Regions from separate parts of the Rhizobium sp. AN73 genome, predicted to be linked through region 1. Evidence: riboswitches for the same ligand, from Rfam matches in the RefSeq annotation. Region 1 holds a riboswitch; the other holds the start of a gene.
What was found. Region 1 has a riboswitch for S-adenosylmethionine ahead of RBH10_RS20550 (O-succinylhomoserine sulfhydrylase). Riboswitches for the same ligand answer to the same signal wherever they lie in the genome.

Region 1 (10,124 bases):
TCTCATACAAGATGATCGGCAAGGACGTTTCGGTTTATTACGGCGAAAAGCGCGCGCTTTACGACGTGAACCTCAATGTCCGCGAAAACACGGTGACTGCGCTTATCGGCCCGTCCGGTTGCGGTAAATCCACTTTCCTGCGCACCTTGAACCGCATGAACGACACGATCGACGGTTGCCGGGTCACGGGCAAGATCACACTCGACACCGACGATATCTACGATCAGCAGATCGACGTCGTGGAACTGCGTGCCCGTGTCGGTATGGTGTTCCAGAAGCCGAACCCGTTTCCGAAGACGATTTACGAGAACATCGCCTACGGTCCGCGTATCCACGGTCTCGCCCGCAACAAGGCGGATATGGACCAGATCGTCGAGCAGAGCCTGCAGAAAGCTGGTCTCTGGAATGAGGCGAAGGACCGTTTGCTGGAATCCGGTACGGGCCTCTCCGGCGGTCAGCAGCAGCGTCTGTGCATTGCACGCGCGATTGCCGTCAGCCCGGAAGTGATCCTGATGGACGAGCCGTGCTCGGCGCTTGATCCGATCGCGACTGCGAAGGTCGAGGAACTGATCCACGAACTGCGCACCAACTACACCATCGTCATCGTCACCCACTCCATGCAGCAGGCGGCGCGTGTTTCCCAGCGCACGGCCATGTTCCACCTTGGTCATCTTGTCGAAGAAAACGAAACCGACAAGATGTTTACCAATCCGGACGACCAGCGCACGCAGGACTACATCATGGGCCGCTTCGGCTGATCCCCGGCCGGCGTTTTATCGAAACCGAACAAGACTGGTGCCTCTGCCGTGCCCGCTTTCGGGCACGCGCATGCAGGCCAAGCCGGAGGACTAGACCATGACACAGACAACGACCCATTCGCATATCCTGTCCGCCTACGACGACGAGTTGAAGTTTCTGACGCGCCGCATCGCCGAAATGGGCGGTCTTGCCGAGCAGATGTGCGGTGAAGCCGTGCGGGCACTCGTCAATTCCGATGCAGCACTTGCGCAGAAGGTCATTTCCGACGACGCGATCCTCGACTATTCCGAGCGCGAAATCGGCGACAAGGCCATCGTCACCATCGCCAGACGTCAGCCGGTGGCGGCCGATCTTCGCGAGATCATCGGTACCCTGCGTATCGCCGCCGATCTCGAGCGCGTCGGCGATCTCGGCAAGAACACGGCCAAGCGCGTTATCGCGGTTGCCGGAACCGGCGTGCCGCGCAAGCTCGCCCGCGGCATCGAACATCTGTCCGAACTGGCGCTGGTGCAGTTGAAGGAAGTGCTTGACGTCTATTCCACACGTTCCGCCGAGAAGGCCAATGCCATCCGCGAGCGCGACGAGGAAATCGACGCCATGTACACGTCGCTCTTCCGTGAGCTTCTGACCTACATGATGGAAGATCCGCGCAACATCACCACCTGCACGCATCTTCTGTTCTGCGCCAAGAACATCGAGCGTATCGGCGATCATGCCACGAACATCGCTGAAACGATTTATTACATGACCACCGGCAGCCAGCCGGAGGGCGAGCGTCCGAAGGACGACAGTTCCAACACACTCGGTTCGGTGACCGAGTAACAGACAAGCAGAAGCTTGCGGAGTTCAGCATATGGTGCCCAAGATTGCAGTTGTGGAAGACGAGGAAGCGTTGAGCGTCCTGCTTCGTTACAATCTCGAGGCTGAGGGATACGACGTCGACACGATACCCCGTGGCGACGAGGCGGAAATCAGGCTGCAGGAGCGTATTCCGGACCTTCTCATCCTGGATTGGATGTTGCCGGGCGTTTCCGGTATCGAACTGTGCCGGCGCCTGAGAATGCGGCCGGAAACAGAACGCCTGCCCATCATCATGCTGACGGCGCGTGGCGAAGAGAGCGAGCGTGTTCGCGGTCTCGCCACCGGGGCTGACGATTATGTCGTCAAGCCGTTTTCCACGCCGGAACTCATGGCCCGGGTCAAGGCCATGTTGCGCCGGGCCCGTCCCGAGGTTCTCTCTTCGGTGCTGAAATGCGGCGATATCGAATTGGATCGCGAGACCCATCGCGTCCATCGCAAAAGCCGCGAAGTGCGCCTCGGCCCGACGGAATTCCGCTTGCTGGAATTCCTGATGACGTCGCCGGGCCGGGTGTTCTCCCGGTCGCAATTGCTGGATGGCGTCTGGGGTCACGATATTTACGTCGATGAGCGTACTGTCGACGTTCATGTCGGACGTCTGCGCAAGGCTTTGAATTTCTCGCATATGCAGGATGTCATCCGCACCGTGCGCGGCGCCGGATATTCGATGGAAGCCTGAGCCAAGCCGAACTCGACGGTTTCGCTAAGGCCAACATCACACCCAATAAATCGAAAAGCCCGAGACCGGAAACGGTGTCGGGCTTTTTTAATTATGACCTTTTCCATAACTCGACATCATCCTCCAGTTTGCCCGGAGGATCGGCGGTGCGTTGAAATCCGGATTGTCGGCTCAGGCCTGCCCGTGACGGAGGGTGGTTTCGGCACATCTGTCCGCAGACTAATCCCGAAACCGGAAACGGCGTCGGGGTTTTTAAGTCATAAAAAAACGGGCCCGAAGGCCCGTAGTTTTTGAGTGCTGAATGCGTGCCGCAACACTCAAGCCTTGCGGCGCTCGCTCACCGGCTGGTAGGCGAGTTTCGCATGGAACTTACAATAGGGCGAAGATTCCAGCGCTTCACAACCGCAGAAATGGAAGTCATCCTTCAGCGGATCGCCAACCGGCCACTTGCAGGTGCGCTCCGTCAGTTCCGTCAGCGTCAGGCGACGGGAAATCGGCGAGACCACGTTTTTGGAAGGAACGTAATCGAGAACCTGTGCGGTCTCGATATCGATCTCCTCGTGCAGCGCCGTTGCCGTGTTCGAGCGGGTGAGAATCCGCGCAGGTGCTGCGTTGACGCGGCCTGCGAAAGTCGTTGCGCGTGGGGCCGGTGCAGCGGTGCGCTTTGGCGCGGTGCGCGCCGAAGTGACCGGACCGCCAGCCTTGACGCGTCCCGGCAGGTTAAGACGATGGACCTTGCCGATCACGGCATTACGGCTGACGCCGCCCAGCTGCGCTGCAATCTGGCTGGCGCTAAGGCCCTCGGACCATAATTTCTTGAGTTTTTCGACTCGTTCGTCTGTCCAGTTCATGCCGCTTCTCCGCTCGTCGCGTGTATTTTCGGCAGAATCCCTCTCCGTCTCGCGGGCGTGCCGCAAGCGTGGTTTCCGCCAGATTTTCGGTGACTAGTTCCGCCGCATCGCAGTCTAGTAATTAGCGATTAACCTAGTGCTAGGCCGACTCCGTGGCAAGAGTCGCGGGAATCATCTGGATTCGATTTCCCGGTTTTCCCCAACTTGCTGGCGTATTGAGTCTGAAAGGCAACACCTTGGGGCTGGCCTGCTGCCGCATACTAGTGCTTGAGAAGCCCGGGAAACGCTGACTTTTGTTGACATCGGCAAACGAAGTGACAATAGTGCCCCTGCCGCCGCAAGGCGGCATTTTTGATTTTCAGGCGAGGGATAACCCCGCAAGCCTATTGACAACCGTTTGATAGCGCATCTGCGCAAGGAGTGATACAGCCATGGCCGAAGCCGGCGCGCCATTGTTTGATACGTTTTCAAGAGCCCCCCTGCGCTTCGAGCGCGGCGAGGGTGTATGGCTGTTCACGGAAAGCGGCGAGCGATATCTGGATTTTGCGGCCGGTGTTGCGGTCAACTCGTTGGGCCACGCCCATCCGCACCTCGTGGATGCGATCAAGACGCAGGCCGAGAAGGTCTGGCACGTCTCGAACCTCTATGAAGTGCCGGGACAGGAAAAGCTTGCCAAGCGCCTGACGGAAGCTACTTTCGCAGACAAGGTATTCTTCACCAATTCCGGCGCGGAAGCGCTGGAATGCGCGATCAAGACTGCGCGCCGTTATCACTATTCGAAAGGCCATCCGGAAAAGTTCCGCATCGTGACCTTTGAAGGCGCCTTCCACGGCCGCACGCTTGCGACGATCGCCGCCGGCGGCCAGCAGAAATATCTCGAAGGTTTCGGTCCCAAGGTTGAAGGTTTCGATCAGGTGCCGTTCGGCGATGTCGATGCTCTGAAGGCCGCCATCACGGCCGAGACGGCTGCACTTCTGATCGAGCCCATTCAGGGTGAGGGCGGCATTCGGGCGCCCAGCAAGGAATTCCTGCAAATCCTGCGCGGCTTGTGCGATGAGCACGGCCTGCTGTTGATTTTCGATGAGGTCCAGACGGGCGTCGGCCGCACGGGCAAGCTGTTTGCTTATGAGCATACGGGTGTTGCGCCCGATATCATGGCGGTCGCCAAGGGTATCGGCGGCGGTTTTCCGCTCGGGGCATGCCTTGCGACAGTGGATGCTGCTTCCGGCATGACGGCCGGCGTGCATGGCACCACCTATGGCGGCAACCCGCTGGCCATGGCAGTGGGCAATGCCGTGCTCGACGTCGTTCTCGCCGACGGTTTTCTCGAGAAAGTCCGTGACGTCGCGCTGGTCTTCCGGCAGGGTCTCGCCTCGCTCAAGGACCGTTATCCCGACGTGATCGAGGAAATCCGCGGCGAAGGCCTGCTTCTGGGCATCAAGGCGAAGGTTCCTTCAGGCGAGTTGCTGCAGGCCATGCGCGCGGAGCATCTGCTCGGTGTGCCCGCAGGCGACAACGTCATCCGTCTTCTGCCGCCACTCATCACCACGGCTGAAGAGGCCCGCGAGGGTCTGTCGCGTGTCGACGCGGCTGCCGCTTCCCTGACGGTAGCGAAACAGGCAAAAAGCGCCTGAAAAAATCAAGAGCGGGCCTCTCTTCAGGGGCTCGCAAGCATGGGACAGACTTGAATGGTTTCACCAAAACATTTTCTGGACCTCTCGGCCGTCGGGTCGGAGGATCTGCGGACAATTCTTGATGATGCGCGCACGCGCAAGATTGCCACGAAAACCGGCACGGCGGAAAAGCCGCTTGCCGGCAAGATGCTGGCGATGATCTTTGAAAAGCCGTCCACCCGTACCCGCGTCTCCTTCGATGTGGGCATGCGCCAGCTCGGCGGCGAAACCCTTTTCCTGTCGGGCACGGAAATGCAGCTCGGCCGTGCCGAAACGATTGGCGATACGGCCAAGGTGCTTTCGCGTTATGTCGACGCGATCATGATCCGCACGACGGATCATTCGCGTCTGCTCGAGCTTGCCGAACACGCGACGGTTCCGGTCATCAACGGCCTGACGGACGATACCCATCCCTGCCAGATCATGGCGGATATATTGACGTTCGAGGAGCATCGCGGTCCGGTCAAGGGCAAGACAATTGCCTGGACGGGTGACGGCAACAATGTGCTGCATTCCTTCGTGGAAGGCTCCGCCCGTTTTGGCTACCGCATGGCGATGGCGGTACCGATGGGTTCCGAACCACACGACAAGTTCCTGAACTGGGCGCGCAACAATGGCGGCGAAATCTCGCTGTACCACGATGCCGACAAGGCGGTAGCGGGCGCAGATTGCGTCGTTACCGATACCTGGGTGTCCATGAACCAGGAACACAAGGCGCGTGGCCACAATATTTTCCAGCCCTATCAGGTCAATGAAGCCCTGATGGCGAAGGCCAACAAGGAGGCGCTGTTCATGCACTGCCTGCCGGCGCATCGCGGTGAGGAAGTGACGAATGCAGTGATCGACGGGCCGCAATCGGTGGTCTTCGATGAGGCGGAAAACCGTCTCCATGCGCAGAAGTCCATTATCGCATGGTGTATGGGCGTCATCTGATCGCCGTCGACCGGGTTCTTGAACTCGGCCATGTACATTACCATTTGTGGGACTTCGAAGAGGCTCGTCGGTTTTTTGCTGGCGGGCCATAATCACGATTTGCACGATTTTCCCCGGAGGCGGTTTCGCTTCCCGGATCTCTGTGCGACAAGCGAAAAAAGCACGTTTTAAAAGCCGGACTTTTGGACGGTAGCGGCGCAACGGCTGCGCCAAGGAGTTATGACATGGCAGATGTAACGGTTGAACTGGACAATCTCGATTTAGCTGGCGACGACAAGGTTGTGCCCTTTCAGGTCGAAGGTCTGGACGTGCGCGGTCGCGCCGTACAGGTCGGACCGCTGTTAAATGCCATCCTTGAACGGCACGAATATCCCGAGGTTGTCGCCCGCCTGCTGGCGGAAGCGACGGTTCTGACGGCGCTGATCGGCACATCCCTGAAGTTTTCCGGCAAGCTGACCGTGCAGACCAAGGGCGACGGCCCGGTTGACCTTCTGGTGGCGGATTTCACCGCGCCTGAAAGCATGCGCGCCTATGCCCGTTTCGACGAGGAGCGGCTGGCGGAAGCAATCGCTGCGGGTGAGACCTCGCCCGAACAATTGCTCGGTACCGGCATTCTGGCCTTCACCATCGATCAGGGCGTCGGCATGCAGCCCTATCAGGGTATCGTGCCGCTGGACGGTTCATCGCTGGAAGAAATCGCCGGGGTTTATTTCCGCCAGTCGGAACAGCTTCCCACCCGCGTGCGCCTCGGCGTCGCCCAGTTCTTCGACCGTGATGGCGAAGGCAAACCGCGCCATGGCTGGCGTGCGGGCGGCGTGATCGCCCAGTTCCTGCCGCAGGCGCCCGAGCGTCTGCGCATGCGCGATCTGCATGGCGGCGATGGTGACGAGGGCGATTATGACGTGGCGGAGGACGATGCCTGGACCGAGGCAGTGTCGCTGCTGAACACGGTGGACACCGACGAGTTGACCGATCCGCAGGTGCCGGTGGAGCGTCTGCTTTACAGGCTTTTCCATGAGAGCGGCGTGCGCATCTACGACCCGCAGGTCATTTTCGACCGTTGCAGCTGCTCGCGGGACAAGATCAAGGGCGTATTATCAGGCTTCACCGCCGAAGAGATCAAGGCGAGCGAGGAAGACGGCGCAATCGCCGTGACCTGCGAGTTCTGCTCCACGACCTATCGCTACGATGTCGGTGAGTTTGAAAACGTCTGACAAGGAGAGCCGCGCTTGTGAATGGCGCGGCTTTTCGTCAGTTCAGCACCCGCAACAGGCCGGGTGAATCCAGTGAAAAGGCGGGAATGGTGACGTTGAACACCTCGCCTTTGTCCGTTTCCATTTCATAATGGCCGAACATAAGGCCAGACGGCGTATCCAGCGGACAGCCGGATGAATATTCGTAACTGTCGCCGGGGTTCAGGTGCGGCTTTTCGCCGACGACGCCGGGTCCATAGACCTCATCCACCTGTCCGTTCTGGTCGGTGATGTGCCAATAGCGGTTGACGAGTGTTATCGGAACATCGGAATTGTTCGAGATCACGACTTTATAGCCCCAGACGTAACGATCGTCATCCGGGTCGGATTGTTCCTCGAGATAATACGGATCGACCGTTACCTCGATATCCCTTGTCAGAGCACGATACATACGCGCCACACCTCGATATTATGCCTGCTGCCATCATCCTACACTACAGGTTCTGGCTATCGTCAAGAAAATGAACGACTTGACGGGCAGGGGCATCTTCTGTTGCGCCGTTTTCCACCGTTAGGGATAACGGTAAAGGTAAATATTGGTTGCCTGACGCCCGGACTTTGCCACGGCCCGACGTGGAAGAGGGGCCGTGGCAATGTGTCGGGTGCGTTCTCAGGCGGGAACGGCTGCGAGAGCCTTCGCCAGATCCTCCAGCAGATCGTCCGTATCCTCGATACCGCAGGAAAGGCGCAAGGTGCCGCCGGAAATACCGAGTTCGGCGCGAGCCTCATCGGTCAGGTTCTTGTGCGTCGTCGTGCCGGGATGGGTAATGAGGCTCTTGGCATCGCCGAGATTGTTGGAAATCTTCACGATTTCCAACGCGTTCTGCAACGCGAAGGCCGCATCCTTGCCGCCCTTCAGTTCAAAAGCCACCAGCGTCGAACCGCCGGTCATCTGCCGGGCGATAATATCGGCCTGCGGGTGATCGGCGCGGCCGGGATAGATGACCTTGGCGACCTTGCCGCTGTCGGCGAGGAAATCGGCGATTTTGCCGGCATTGGCCGTCTGCTGCTTGACGCGCAGCGGCAGGGTCTCGATGCCTTTCAGAAGCGTCCAGGCGTTGAACGGCGACATGGCCGGGCCGGTATGGCGGAAATAATCCTGCAGCTCTTCCTCGATCCACTTCTTGTCGGAAAGGATCACGCCGCCAAGGCAGCGGCCCTGGCCGTCAATATGCTTCGTCGCCGAATAAACGACGATATGGGCGCCGAGTTCGAGCGGCTTCTGAAAGAGCGGTGTCGCAAAAACATTGTCGACCACCAGCTTCGCGCCGATCTGGTCGGCGAGCTTCGCCACACCGGCGATGTCAACCACTTCAAGCGTCGGGTTGGTCGGGCTTTCGAGGAAAAACAGCTTGGTGTTCGGCTGGATCGCCTTTTCCCAATTTTCGAGATCGCGCCCGTCGATCAGCGTGCATTCGATGCCGTATTTGGGCGCAAGCGTCTCGACTACCCAGCGGCAGGAGCCGAAAAGAGCGCGGGCGGCGACGATATGGTCGCCAGCGCGCAGCTGGCACATGATGGCGGCGGTAACGGCGGCCATGCCGGAGGCAAGCGCCCGGGCATCTTCGGCGCCTTCCAGCAGACACATGCGCTTTTCAAACATGTTATTGGTCGGGCTTGCATAACGGGCGTAGATGAAACCATCCGTTTCGCCCTTGAAGCGCGCTTCGGCGGCTTCGGAGTTTTCGTAGACGAAACCCTGGGTCAGATAGATTGCTTCCGACGTTTCACCATAGGGTGAGCGTAGCGTACCGCCGTGAACGAGCTGGGTTGCCGGGCGCCATTTATTGCTCATGTGATCACCTTCAAAACAAAAAAACCGGCCGCAAAAGCAGACCGGTTCCTAGCACCCGGTCTTTTTAGCCACTTATTTAACGTGGCTGCAAGCCGACCGGCCAAATCACCACGGGATAAGCTTGCCATACTGCCGTTACCGGCTTGCGTCAATGCTTTCCTTTTGGTTTTGTCGCCGTAAAAAGGAATGATGATCATGACCAGAACCACGGGCATTTTGGCGGATGGCGCGATCAGGGCGCTGTTTGCGGGCGGCAAGCTGAAAAGCGAGGCCGATCTCGATGCGGATCAGGTGCAGCCCGCCAGCCTCGATCTGCGGCTGGGCTCGAAGGCCTATCGCGTACGCGCCAGTTTCATGCCCGGCCCTGGAACCCGCGTCATCGACAAGCTCAACCGTTTCAGCCTGCACGAGGTCGATCTGAGTAACGGCGCGGTGCTGGAAACCGGTTGCGTCTACATCGTTCCCCTGATGGAAAGCCTTGAACTGCCGGCGGACATGTCGGCTTCGGCCAATCCCAAAAGCTCGACAGGCCGTCTTGATATCTTCACCCGCGTCATGACCGACAATGCGCAGGAATTCGACAAGATCCCGGCGGGATATTCAGGTCCGCTCTATCTGGAAATCAGCCCACGCACCTTCCCCGTGGTGGTGCGCCGCGGCTCGCGTCTGTCGCAGATCCGCTTCCGCATCGGCCATTCGTTGCTCAACGAAAGCGAGCTTCTGAAACTGCACGAGACGGAAATGCTGGTCGCCAGCGAAACCCCGAACGTGACCGGCGGCGGCATCGCGCTTTCCATCGATCTCAAGGGGTTCGGCGAAAACGGGCTGATCGGCTATCGCGGCAAGCACCACACGGCCGTAGTGGATGTCGACAAGAAGGCTCAGCACGACGTTCTCGATTTCTGGGAGCCGCTTTATGCGCGCGGCCGCGCCGAACTGATCCTTGATCCGGATGAGTTCTATATTCTCGTCTCGCGTGAAGCCGTGCATGTGCCGCCGCTTTACGCGGCCGAAATGACGCCCTTCGATCCCCTGGTGGGCGAGTTCCGTGTGCATTATGCGGGCTTCTTCGATCCCGGTTTCGGCCACGCGCAGGCGGGCGGCACAGGCAGTCGCGCCGTTCTCGAAGTGCGCAGCCACGAGGTGCCCTTCATCCTCGAACACGGCCAGATCGTCGGCCGGCTGGTTTACGAGCACATGTTGCAGAAACCGGAAGGCCTCTATGGCACCGGCCTCGGCTCTAATTATCAGGCGCAGGGCCTGAAACTTTCCAAGCATTTCCGTGCGGAATAATGAACCTGCCGGGTGCTTGACACCCGGCGC
Region 2 (10,124 bases), 570 kb from region 1:
TCCAACTCTCCCAAGGTCAAGTCTGAAGGATACTACCGATGAACGGCCCCACGACATTTTCGCCGACGGTCAAGCGCTCGTCCTATCTGACGCGCCACAGGCTCGGTGTGTCCCTGCTGTTTTTGATGAACGGTTTCATGATGGGATCGTGGGCACCCAAAATTCCGGAATTTGCGGGGCGCTTATCCCTCAGTGAAAGCGCGCTCGGCCTCATCATTCTGGTGTTCGGCATCGGTTCGCTGGTTTTCATGCCCATTGCCGGTTCGCAGATTGCGCGTTTCGGATCGCGTACCGTTAGCCTCGTGACGGCGGCGATCTTTTTGCCGACACTGCTTTTCATCTCCTGGGCCAACACCGTCTGGGCGGGCGTGATTGCGGTTTTCCTGTTCGGCGGCCTGACGGGGGCGATGGATGTCGCCATGAACGCCAATGCGGTGGCGGTCGAGCGTGATATGCGCCGTGCCATCATGTCGTCATGCCATGCTTTCTGGAGCCTCGGCGGCCTGATCGGCGCCGGTCTTGGCGGTTACCTCATCACGGCGATTGGCGTGCAGGGGCATGCTATCGCGCTGACGGTTATTGCCCTTGTCTTGCTGGTCTTCGCATGGCCGCGCGTTCTTGCGGATCGTCCGCATGCCGAGGAGGAGCGCCCGAAAGGTGGCCTGCCGCTAACGCCTCTGCCGTGGATCATTGGCCTGATGGCGCTGTTTTCGATGATCCCGGAAGGTGCGATCCTCGATTGGGGCGCTCTTTATCTGCGCAACGAACTGGGTGCTTCCGTATCGCAGTCCGGTTTCGCCTTCGCTGCCTTTTCCATGACGATGGCGGCCATGCGTTTTGCCGGCGATCTGGTGCGTGATCGGTTCGGCGCGGTCAATACGCTGAGATTCTGCTCGGTCATGTCGATTGTGGGTCTTCTGATTTCCGGCCTTGCGGGAAATTCCACCTTCGTGATTATCGGTTTCGCCATTGCCGGCATTGGTATTTCCAACATGGTGCCGATTGCCTTTTCGGCGGCGGGCAATATGCCGGGGCTGGCGCCCGGCATCGGCCTGTCGGTCGTCACCACCATGGGCTATTCAGGCATTCTGGTCGCGCCTTCGGCCATCGGCTTCATTGCCGAACATACCGGCCTTGCCAGCGTCTTTGTCGCTCTGCCGTTGCTGCATGTGGTGGTTTTGCTGCTTTCGCGGCTCGCCCGGCATGCGGATGGTGCGGGCAAGGAATAGGCGTCTCGAATTTTGCCATGATTGCGGTAAAGTAGAAGCTCTTATGCGTTGGGTGTTGACAAGCAGGCCCCCTTGTTTCACCTCAATTGCCAGACCTTGCCGCAAGCTTCAGAGACCGCCATGACGTCACACGCCGATTACGATCCCAAGTCCCGCCGCGCATCCGTCGCCGTCGACGTGGGTGGCGTCATCGTGGGTGGCGGTGCACCTGTCGTCGTGCAATCCATGACCAATACCGACACGGCGGATATCGACGCCACCGTGCAGCAGGTGGCGGCACTCTTCCAGGCCGGTTCGGAATTGGTGCGCATTACCGTCGACCGCGACGAGAGCGCTGCCGCCGTGCCGAAAATCCGCGAACGGCTGCTGCGTCTTGGCATGGACGTGCCGCTGATTGGCGATTTCCACTATATCGGCCACAAGCTTTTGGCCGATCATCCGGCCTGTGCCGAGGCGCTGGCGAAATACCGTATCAATCCGGGCAATGTCGGCTTCAAGGACAAGAAGGACAAGCAGTTCGGCGAGATTGTCGAAATGGCGATCCGTTATGACAAGCCGGTTCGTATCGGTGTGAACTGGGGATCGCTCGACCAGGAATTGCTGACGACGCTGATGGACAAGAACAAGGAGGAGGGGTTTCCGCTCTCCGCCCGTCAGGTCACCCGCGAGGCCATCGTCCAGTCGGCGCTGATTTCCGCCGAGCTTGCCGAAGAGATCGGCCTGCCGCGCAACCGCATCATCCTCTCGGCCAAGGTCAGCCAGGTGCAGGACCTGATCGCCGTTTATTCCATGCTGTCGGAGCGGTCCGACCACGCCTTGCATCTCGGTCTCACCGAAGCGGGCATGGGTTCCAAGGGCATCGTCGCTTCGTCCGCCGCCATGGGTTACGTGCTGCAACATGGTATCGGCGATACGATCCGCGTATCGCTGACGCCGGAGCCGAACGGCGACCGCACCCGCGAGGTGCAGGTGGCGCAGGAACTGCTGCAGGTCATGGGTTTCCGCCAGTTCATTCCGGTCGTTGCGGCATGTCCCGGCTGCGGGCGCACCACGTCCACCGTCTTTCAGGAACTTGCCCAGAACATCCAGAACGATATTCGCAAGAACATGCCGATCTGGCGTGAGAAATATCCCGGCGTCGAGGCGCTCAATGTCGCCGTCATGGGGTGCATCGTTAATGGTCCCGGCGAAAGCAAACATGCCGATATCGGCATTTCGCTGCCCGGCACAGGCGAAAGCCCCGCCGCACCAATCTTCATCGATGGAGAGAAGGCACTCACCCTGCGTGGTCCCAACATCGCCGCCGATTTTGAAGCGCTTGTGATCGATTACATCGAAAAGCGTTTTGGCCGGAAAGATGCTGCGGAGTAAAAACTACCGTGAAAATGCCGGAATTCCACTGTCATACCGCCTGAACCCTTCGGAGCATCAAAACACATGATCAAAAAAATCGCGATCGTTGCCCTTTGCGGGACCTATCTTTCCGCCTGCACCACCACCGATCCCTATACGGGTGAGCAGAAGATGTCGAACACTGCCGGCGGTGCTGGCATCGGCGCTGTTGTCGGTGCTCTCGGTGGTCTGGCTGTCGGCGGTTCGCCGGTCGGTCGCCGTAACGCAGCCCTTATCGGCGCCGGCATCGGTGCTCTCGCCGGTGGCGCCATCGGCAACTATATGGATGGCCAGGAGGCCGAGCTTCGCGCCCAGTTGCAGGGAACCGGCGTTTCCGTTAGCCGCCGTGGCGACAGCATCGTTCTCAACATGCCGTCGAACATCACCTTCGCGACGGATCAGGATCAGGTCATCCCGCCGTTCTATCAGACGCTCGATTCCGTCGGCATCGTGTTGAACAAATTCAACCGCACGCTGATCGACATCAACGGCCATACCGATTCCACCGGCAGCCAGCAGCACAATCAGGCGCTTTCCGAGCGTCGTGCGGCGTCTGTTGCAAACTATCTCGGCGCACGCGGCGTCGATCAGCGCCGTATTTCGACGCTCGGCTTCGGTCCGTCGCAGCCGATCGCTTCGAACGCAACGCCGGATGGCCGCGCCCAGAACCGTCGCGTCGAAGTGCTGATTTCGCCCCTCAAGGGCTAATTGGGTGAAGGGAAGCTGAACGGGAAACCCGGCTCAGCTTTTTCGCTCGGCGATGAACCTTGCGGCCGCGATGAGAATCGCGGCCTTTTCGCCATAATGGGCCAGAAGTTCGGTGGCTTCGCTCACCTGTTCCTGAAGTTTGCGACGCGCCCAGTCTTCGCCGCGCAATGCCACCAGCGTTCCCTTGCCGCGTGCGGCGTCCTTGCCGGTCGCCTTACCCATGGTGGTGGCATCTGCCGTCAGATCCAGAAGATCGTCGGCAAGCTGGAAGGCGAGGCCGATTTTTTCACCGAAAAGACGCAGTCTTTGCCGTTCCGAAACGTCGCTACCGGCAATGATCGCGCCGGCCTCGCAGGCGAAACGCAGCAGAGCGCCGGTTTTCATAGCCTGCAATGTCACGATGCCGGTCTCATCAGGTGCCTTCTTTTCCGCAGCAAGATCGAGCGCCTGCCCGCCCGCCATGCCGCCGATGCCTGCTGCTCGGGCAAGTGCGAGTACGAGGGCGGCCTTGCGTTCCGCTCCGAGGGGATTTTCGTCCGAGGCGATAATATCGAAAGCCAGCGTCAGCAGGCTGTCGCCCGCAAGAATGGCGGTTGCCTCATCGAATTTGCGGTGCACCGTCGGCTGGCCGCGACGCAGATCGTCGTCGTCCATGGCCGGCAGATCGTCGTGGACCAGCGAATAACAATGCAGGCATTCCAGTGCGGCGCCGACATAATGGGCGGCTTCGGCGTCTCCGCCGAGCAGGGCAGTACTTTCGATGACGAGGAAAGGTCGCAGGCGTTTGCCGCCGTTCAGCACGCCATGGCGCATGGCGTCGAGCAGGTTTTGCGGACGCGTGATCTCGTCCGCGCGCGCTTCGCCGGATAGAAGGCGGCCAAGCAAGGCTTCGGTCTTTGCCGCGTTATCGCGCAGCCTCGTTTCGAAATTCGTCATCTGAGCGTCCATGCCGCGCTCTTTGGCATGCCGCGCGAATGCAGGCAAACCTTTTCGTTATTCCCCGGGGCAACTGCCTGACCGGACTCGCCTTGAAGGCGGCAATGGAATATGAAAGGCTTCGAATGGTGCGGGGCTTTGACGAATATTGAGCAGTACGCCTGAAAGCGACGCAGATTACGCCGTGCTGGCGGAAGACCGGAGCAGTCCGAAGGTGGATTTTCGCACGTTGGCAAAGCGTATTATCATGACCTTGCTGGCGTTGCTGATCCTGCCCTATCTGCTGATCCCGGTTTATGCGTTGCCGTTTGTCCGGCCGGTCTCGACGTTGATGCTTGCCGATCTTGTGACATTGCAGGGATATGACCGGCGCTGGGTGCCGCTCGAGGATATTTCACCGCGCCTTATCCAATCCGTGATGATGTCCGAGGATGGGCAGTTCTGTTTCCATGGCGGTGTGGACTGGAACCAGATGCAATCCGTCGTCAGCGATGCGCTTGAGGGGGCTTCCACCCGTGGCGCCAGCACTATTCCGATGCAGACGGCCAAGAACCTGTTTCTCTGGAACGGCCGGTCGTTTTTGCGCAAGGCGATGGAGTTGCCGCTGGCGATCGGGGCCGATTTCGTCTGGTCGAAAAAGCGGATGATGGAGATTTATCTCAATGTCGCCGAATGGGGGCCGGGCATTTACGGCATCGAGGCCGCCGCGCAGCACCATTTCAAGGTGCCGGCCGCAAAGCTCAACTCCCGTCAGGCAGCGCTGCTTGCCGTTTCCTTGCCCAATCCCATCGATCGCGTCGCCAGCAAGCCGGGGCGCGGTTTGCAGCGCCTTGCCGGCCTTATCGAGCGACGCGCCCGGGCATCGGGCAGCTATGTCGGATGCGTGCTGAACTGAAGTCCGCCAGGCGCCTCAGCCCTTCCTGAAAATATAGTCGGTTTCCTGACGCAGGGTCTCGCCGGGACGCAGGATCGCGTAGGGGAAGTCGGGGTGATTGACGGCGTCAGGCCAAATCTGCGTTTCCAGACAAAAACCGGCGAAGGGGCCATAGTGGCGGCCATCGAGGCCCGGAACGGCAACGTCCAGCTTGAATGCCGAATAGAACTGCACGCCGGGCTCTGTCGTGTGAACCTCAAGGGCAATATCGGAGGCGGGCGAATAGGCGCGGGCGACCTTGCGCTTGGCACGACGCTCGGGCGAAAGGCAGAAGTTGTGATCGTAGAGAACCTGCTCGCCATTCTCCTTGCGCCGCATTGGCGTCGGGTGGCGCAGGTCGAAGACCGTGCCTTCAACGGAGCGGATTTCGCCCGTCGGGATCTGTTTGTCGTTGGTCGGCAGGTAAAAGTCAGCGGCGATGCTAATTTCGTGCCCTAGGGCGGTATCTGCGCCGTCGAGGTTGAAATAGGAGTGCTGGCAGACATTGGCGATGGTCGGTTGGTCGGTCACCGTTTCATAGACCACCGAAAGCACGCCGCCGTCGAGGATCGTATAGGTGGCCGTGACAGTGCAATTGCCGGGATAACCGGCGCGGCCGTCGGGATCGATGATCTGCAGGACCGCATGGCTTTCGCCATGTTCCATCAGCATCCAGTTGCGTTTACCCATGCCGTCGCTGCCGCCATGCAGATGGGTGACGCCTTTTTCGTTCAGTTCAAGCTGATATTCGTGCCCGTCGATCGAGAACCTGCCGTCGCCGATACGGTTGGCATTGCGGCCGGGGGTGGCGCCGAAATAGGACGAATATTTGTAGTCCTCGAATTTATCGAAGCCGAGAACGAGCGGCGGCTGGTGGCCCTCAAGGCGCAAATCCTGAATGACCGCGCCCCAGGTGATGACCTTGGCTGTCAATCCGCCCTTCGAGATGATGACGCGTTCGACCTTTTCACCGGTCGCCGTGAAACCGAAATTCTCCCGTGCCGCCGCGTCGCTCATTCCTCATTCTCCAAGTTTTTATGAATTGCCGGGCGGACGTTGCGTCATTTTCCGGCAATTCGCAATCCCGCAATTCAAAGCATGTCTCCCAAAAGTGTCCCGCGGTTTTGGGACAAAGACATGCTTAAAACAAAGACGAAAGCGCGTCGCATGCGTTTGACCAAACGCGACGCGCTTTAAGCGGCCAATTCGCCGACGGTTTCGAGATCATAGGGTGTGGTCTGGTATATCTCGTTGATCCAGTTGCCGAAAAACAGATGGGCGTGGCTGCGCCAGCGGTTGAGCGGTGCCAGTTCCGGGTCGTTGTGCGGAAAATAATCATGCGGCAGCTTGATTGGAACGCCGGAGTTCACGTCGCGGAAATATTCATCTGAAAGCGAGGTCGAATCATATTCGACGTGGTTGAACATGTAGAGACGGTTGCCCTCTTTCTCATGCACCAGACACACGCCCATTTCCTCTGACTCCATCAGGATTTCGAGTTTCGGATTTTTTTCGATGTCAGCGCGGCGTACTTCCGTCCAGCGCGAGACCGGAACCTGAAAATCGTCCGAAAAACCGTTCAGATAGATCGACGAAGGGCAAAGATTGCGGTGACGATAAACCCCGAAAGCCTTTTCCTTGAGCTCGTACTTCGGCACGCCGTGGAAATGATAGATGGCGGCCATCGCGCCCCAGCAGACGTTCAGCGTCGAATGGACGTTGGTTTGCGTCCATTCGAAAATTTGTTGCATCTCGTTCCAGTAGGTCACGTCTTCATAGTCCAGCAGTTCGATGGGGGCGCCGGTGATGATGAAACCGTCGAACTTGCGGTGGCGCACTTCCTCCCAGGTCTCATAGAAGGAGAGAAGGTGTTCTTCCGGCGTGTTCTTGGCGCGATGGCCGCCGATGCGGATCAGCGAAAACTCTACCTGCAGCGGCGAAGCGCCAACGAGGCGCGCCATCTGCACTTCCGTCTTGATCTTGTTCGGCATGAGATTGAGAAGCCCGATCTGGAGCGGGCGGATATCCTGCCGGATGGCCGCCGTTTCGGTCATGACCCGCACACCCTCATGAACGAGGGTTTCGTAAGCGGGAAGCGTATCGGGAATCTTGATCGGCATGTCGAACTCTCTTTTCGGATGACGTAAAGAACGTTGCGAAAACAAAAAAACCGGCAGCGAAATCGCAGCCGGTCCCAGGAAATTGCCCTTTTCCTCGACCCTTTAGCGACTTCTTTAAAGTGGCTGCAAGCCGGTCGGCAAATCACCACTGAGGCGTTTCATAATCCCGAAGCCGACGAAAATCAATATCGGCTGATTTCATCGGGTTTCTGCCTTTCCATTTTTATCTGAGGTGCGATAAGGCAGGGCATGGATAAAGAACGCTTCACCATTCTGCTTGGCGGCGATGTCACCGTTACCGATCGCCTGAAAGCGGCGGTTGCGGGTAGCCGTGTGATTGCGGCCGATGGCGGCATGCGCCATGCCGCACCGCTTGGCCTTTCGCCGGAGCTTTGGGTGGGGGATTTCGATTCCACCAATAAAGACCTGCTGGACACCTGGCCCGATGTGGAGCGGCAACCCTATCCCACCGCGAAGGCCGTGACCGATGGCGAAATCGCGGTGTCGGAGGCTCTTGCCCGCGGCGCGTGTTCGTTGGTGCTGGCCGGTGCGCTCGGTGGAGCGAGAAGCGACCACGCGCTTCAGCATCTTCTTTACGCGGTGGCGCTTGCCGAACGCGGTCTGGAGGTTACGCTGACCTCCGGTGAAGAGGAGGCCCGCCCGCTGCTCGCCGGCTCGTTTGATCTCGATCTGCCGCCCGCTTCGCTGTTTTCCGTTGCCGGGTTTACCGACCTTGCGGGGCTCGATATCGGCAATGTGCGTTATCCGCTTGAGGATTTCGCGCTTGCTTTCGGCTCTTCCCGCACTATTTCCAATGTCGCGAATGGCGGCCCTGTGCATTTTTCGCTGAAAAGCGGCAAAGCCATCGTCCTCGCCCGCCCTTATGATCTGACCGGAGCCTGACGCCTTGGCACCCCCAATTTTGAAACTCGATGACATCAAGCTGACCTTCGGCGTGACCCCGCTGCTCGACGGTGCCAATCTTCAGGTGGAGCCGGGCGACCGCATCTGCCTTGTCGGACGCAACGGTTCGGGCAAGTCGACCCTGATGAAGATTGCCGCCGGTTTGGTCGAGGCGCAGTCGGGCGAGGTTTTCCGTCATCCCTCCGCCACCATCCGTTATCTGGAACAGGCGCCGGATTTCGCCGATTACAACACCGTTCAGGCCTATGCCGAGGCGGGGCTTGGACCTGGCGATGATCCCTATCGTGTCACCTATCTTCTCGAGCATCTCGGCCTGACGGGACAGGAACATCCGGAAAGCCTTTCCGGCGGTGAAGCGCGGCGTGCGGCCCTTGCCCGTGTCATGGCGCCCGAACCCGATATTCTGATGCTTGACGAGCCGACCAACCATCTGGACCTGCCCACCATCGAATGGCTTGAAGGCGAATTGCAGCAGACGCGCAGTGCGCTGGTGCTGATTTCGCACGACAGGCGTTTTCTGGAGAAGGTTTCGACTTCGACCGTCTGGCTGGATCGCGGCCAGTCCCGCCGTCTCAACCGCGGTTTTGCGCATTTCGAGGAATGGCGCGACAAGGTGCTGGAAGAGGAAGAGCTGGAGCAGCACAAGCTCGGCAAGGCGATAGAGCGCGAAGAACACTGGATGCGTTACGGCGTGACGGCGAGACGCAAGCGCAACATGCGCCGCGTGGGTGAGCTTCAGGCCATGCGCGCGGACTATCGCGGTCACAAGGGACCGCAGGGCTCTGTGCAGGCGACGGCTGCGGAAGTGCGGGAATCCGGCAAGCTGGTTATCGAAGCCGATGCCATTACCAAGTCTTACGGTGAGCGCGTGATCATCGCACCGTTTTCGCTGAGGGTGCATCGCGGCGATTGCATTGGTCTCGTCGGGCCGAATGGTGCCGGCAAGACCACGCTTTTGAAGATGCTCACCGGCCAGCTTCAGCCCGATAGCGGCACGGTGAAGCTCGGCACCAATCTGGAGATCGCGACGCTCGACCAGAAGCGTGAGGATCTCAATCCGAACGATACGCTTGCGCATTATCTGACAGACGGGCGCGGCGACAATCTGCTGGTCAACGGCGAATTGAAGCATGTCACGGGTTACATGAAGGACTTCCTGTTCCAGCCGGAACAGGCCCGCACGCCGATCCGCAACCTCTCTGGTGGTGAGCGTGCTCGCCTTATTCTGGCACGTATTCTGGCGCGGCCGACCAACCTCTTGATCCTCGACGAGCCGACCAACGATCTTGACATCGAAACGCTCGATCTGTTGCAGGAAATCGTCGCTGGTTTTTCCGGCACGGTCATTCTGGTCAGCCACGACCGCGATTTTCTCGACCGTACCGTCACCTCCACCATTGCGCCCGCCAATCCGGACCAGCCGGACGGGCGCTGGATCGAATATGCCGGCGGCTATTCGGACATGATGGCGCAGCGCAAGGGCGCAGCCGAAGAAAAACGCAAGGCTGAGAAGCAGGAAAAGGCAAAGGCGGCATCTTCGGGCTCCGCATCGCAGGACCCTTTAAAAGCCAAAGGCAAGCTTTCCTTCAAGCAGAAATTCGCGCTCGAAAATCTTCCGAAGGAGATGGAAAAGGCGCAAGGCGAAATCGCCAAGCGCGAGGAGCGCATGGCTGATCCCAATCTTTTCACCAAGGATCCGGCTACCTTCAACACGCTGGCGAAGGAAATGACGAAGCTGCGTGAAAAGCTCGAGACCATGGAAGAGGAATGGCTGGAGCTGGAGATGCTGCGCGAGGAACTGGAAGGCTGAAGGTGAAGCGCGCTTTGTTGATTGACGCTTCATCCGCCTTTGACAGGGAGGCGGAATTGCCGTTTTCTATGCCGGTTCGGAGGAGTTCAGAA

Region 2: another riboswitch for S-adenosylmethionine. It lies ahead of metA (homoserine O-succinyltransferase); the one in region 1 lies ahead of RBH10_RS20550 (O-succinylhomoserine sulfhydrylase).

Annotation. Positions count from the first base shown of each region.
Region 1 covers NZ_JARWME010000002.1:2,152,556-2,162,679, reverse strand. The annotation lists gene pstB (phosphate ABC transporter ATP-binding protein PstB) at 1-758, shown strand, start outside; gene phoU (phosphate signaling complex protein PhoU) at 856-1,581, shown strand; gene phoB (phosphate regulon transcriptional regulator PhoB) at 1,613-2,296, shown strand; gene RBH10_RS20575 (GcrA family cell cycle regulator) at 2,614-3,147, opposite strand; gene RBH10_RS20570 (aspartate aminotransferase family protein) at 3,579-4,781, shown strand; gene argF (ornithine carbamoyltransferase) at 4,836-5,753, shown strand; gene RBH10_RS20560 (Hsp33 family molecular chaperone) at 5,978-6,967, shown strand; gene apaG (Co2+/Mg2+ efflux protein ApaG) at 7,005-7,397, opposite strand; gene RBH10_RS20550 (O-succinylhomoserine sulfhydrylase) at 7,617-8,801, opposite strand; SAM riboswitch at 8,845-8,923, opposite strand; gene RBH10_RS20545 (2'-deoxycytidine 5'-triphosphate deaminase) at 8,997-10,094, shown strand.
Region 2 covers NZ_JARWME010000002.1:2,718,569-2,728,692, forward strand. The annotation lists gene RBH10_RS23185 (DeoR/GlpR family DNA-binding transcription regulator) at 1-26, shown strand, start outside; gene RBH10_RS23190 (MFS transporter) at 39-1,229, shown strand; gene ispG (flavodoxin-dependent (E)-4-hydroxy-3-methylbut-2-enyl-diphosphate synthase) at 1,350-2,600, shown strand; gene RBH10_RS23200 (OmpA family protein) at 2,667-3,329, shown strand; gene RBH10_RS23205 (polyprenyl synthetase family protein) at 3,363-4,277, opposite strand; gene mtgA (monofunctional biosynthetic peptidoglycan transglycosylase) at 4,513-5,160, shown strand; gene RBH10_RS23215 (aldose epimerase family protein) at 5,176-6,195, opposite strand; gene metA (homoserine O-succinyltransferase) at 6,372-7,298, opposite strand; SAM riboswitch at 7,381-7,457, opposite strand; gene RBH10_RS23225 (thiamine diphosphokinase) at 7,548-8,201, shown strand; gene RBH10_RS23230 (ABC-F family ATP-binding cassette domain-containing protein) at 8,206-10,032, shown strand.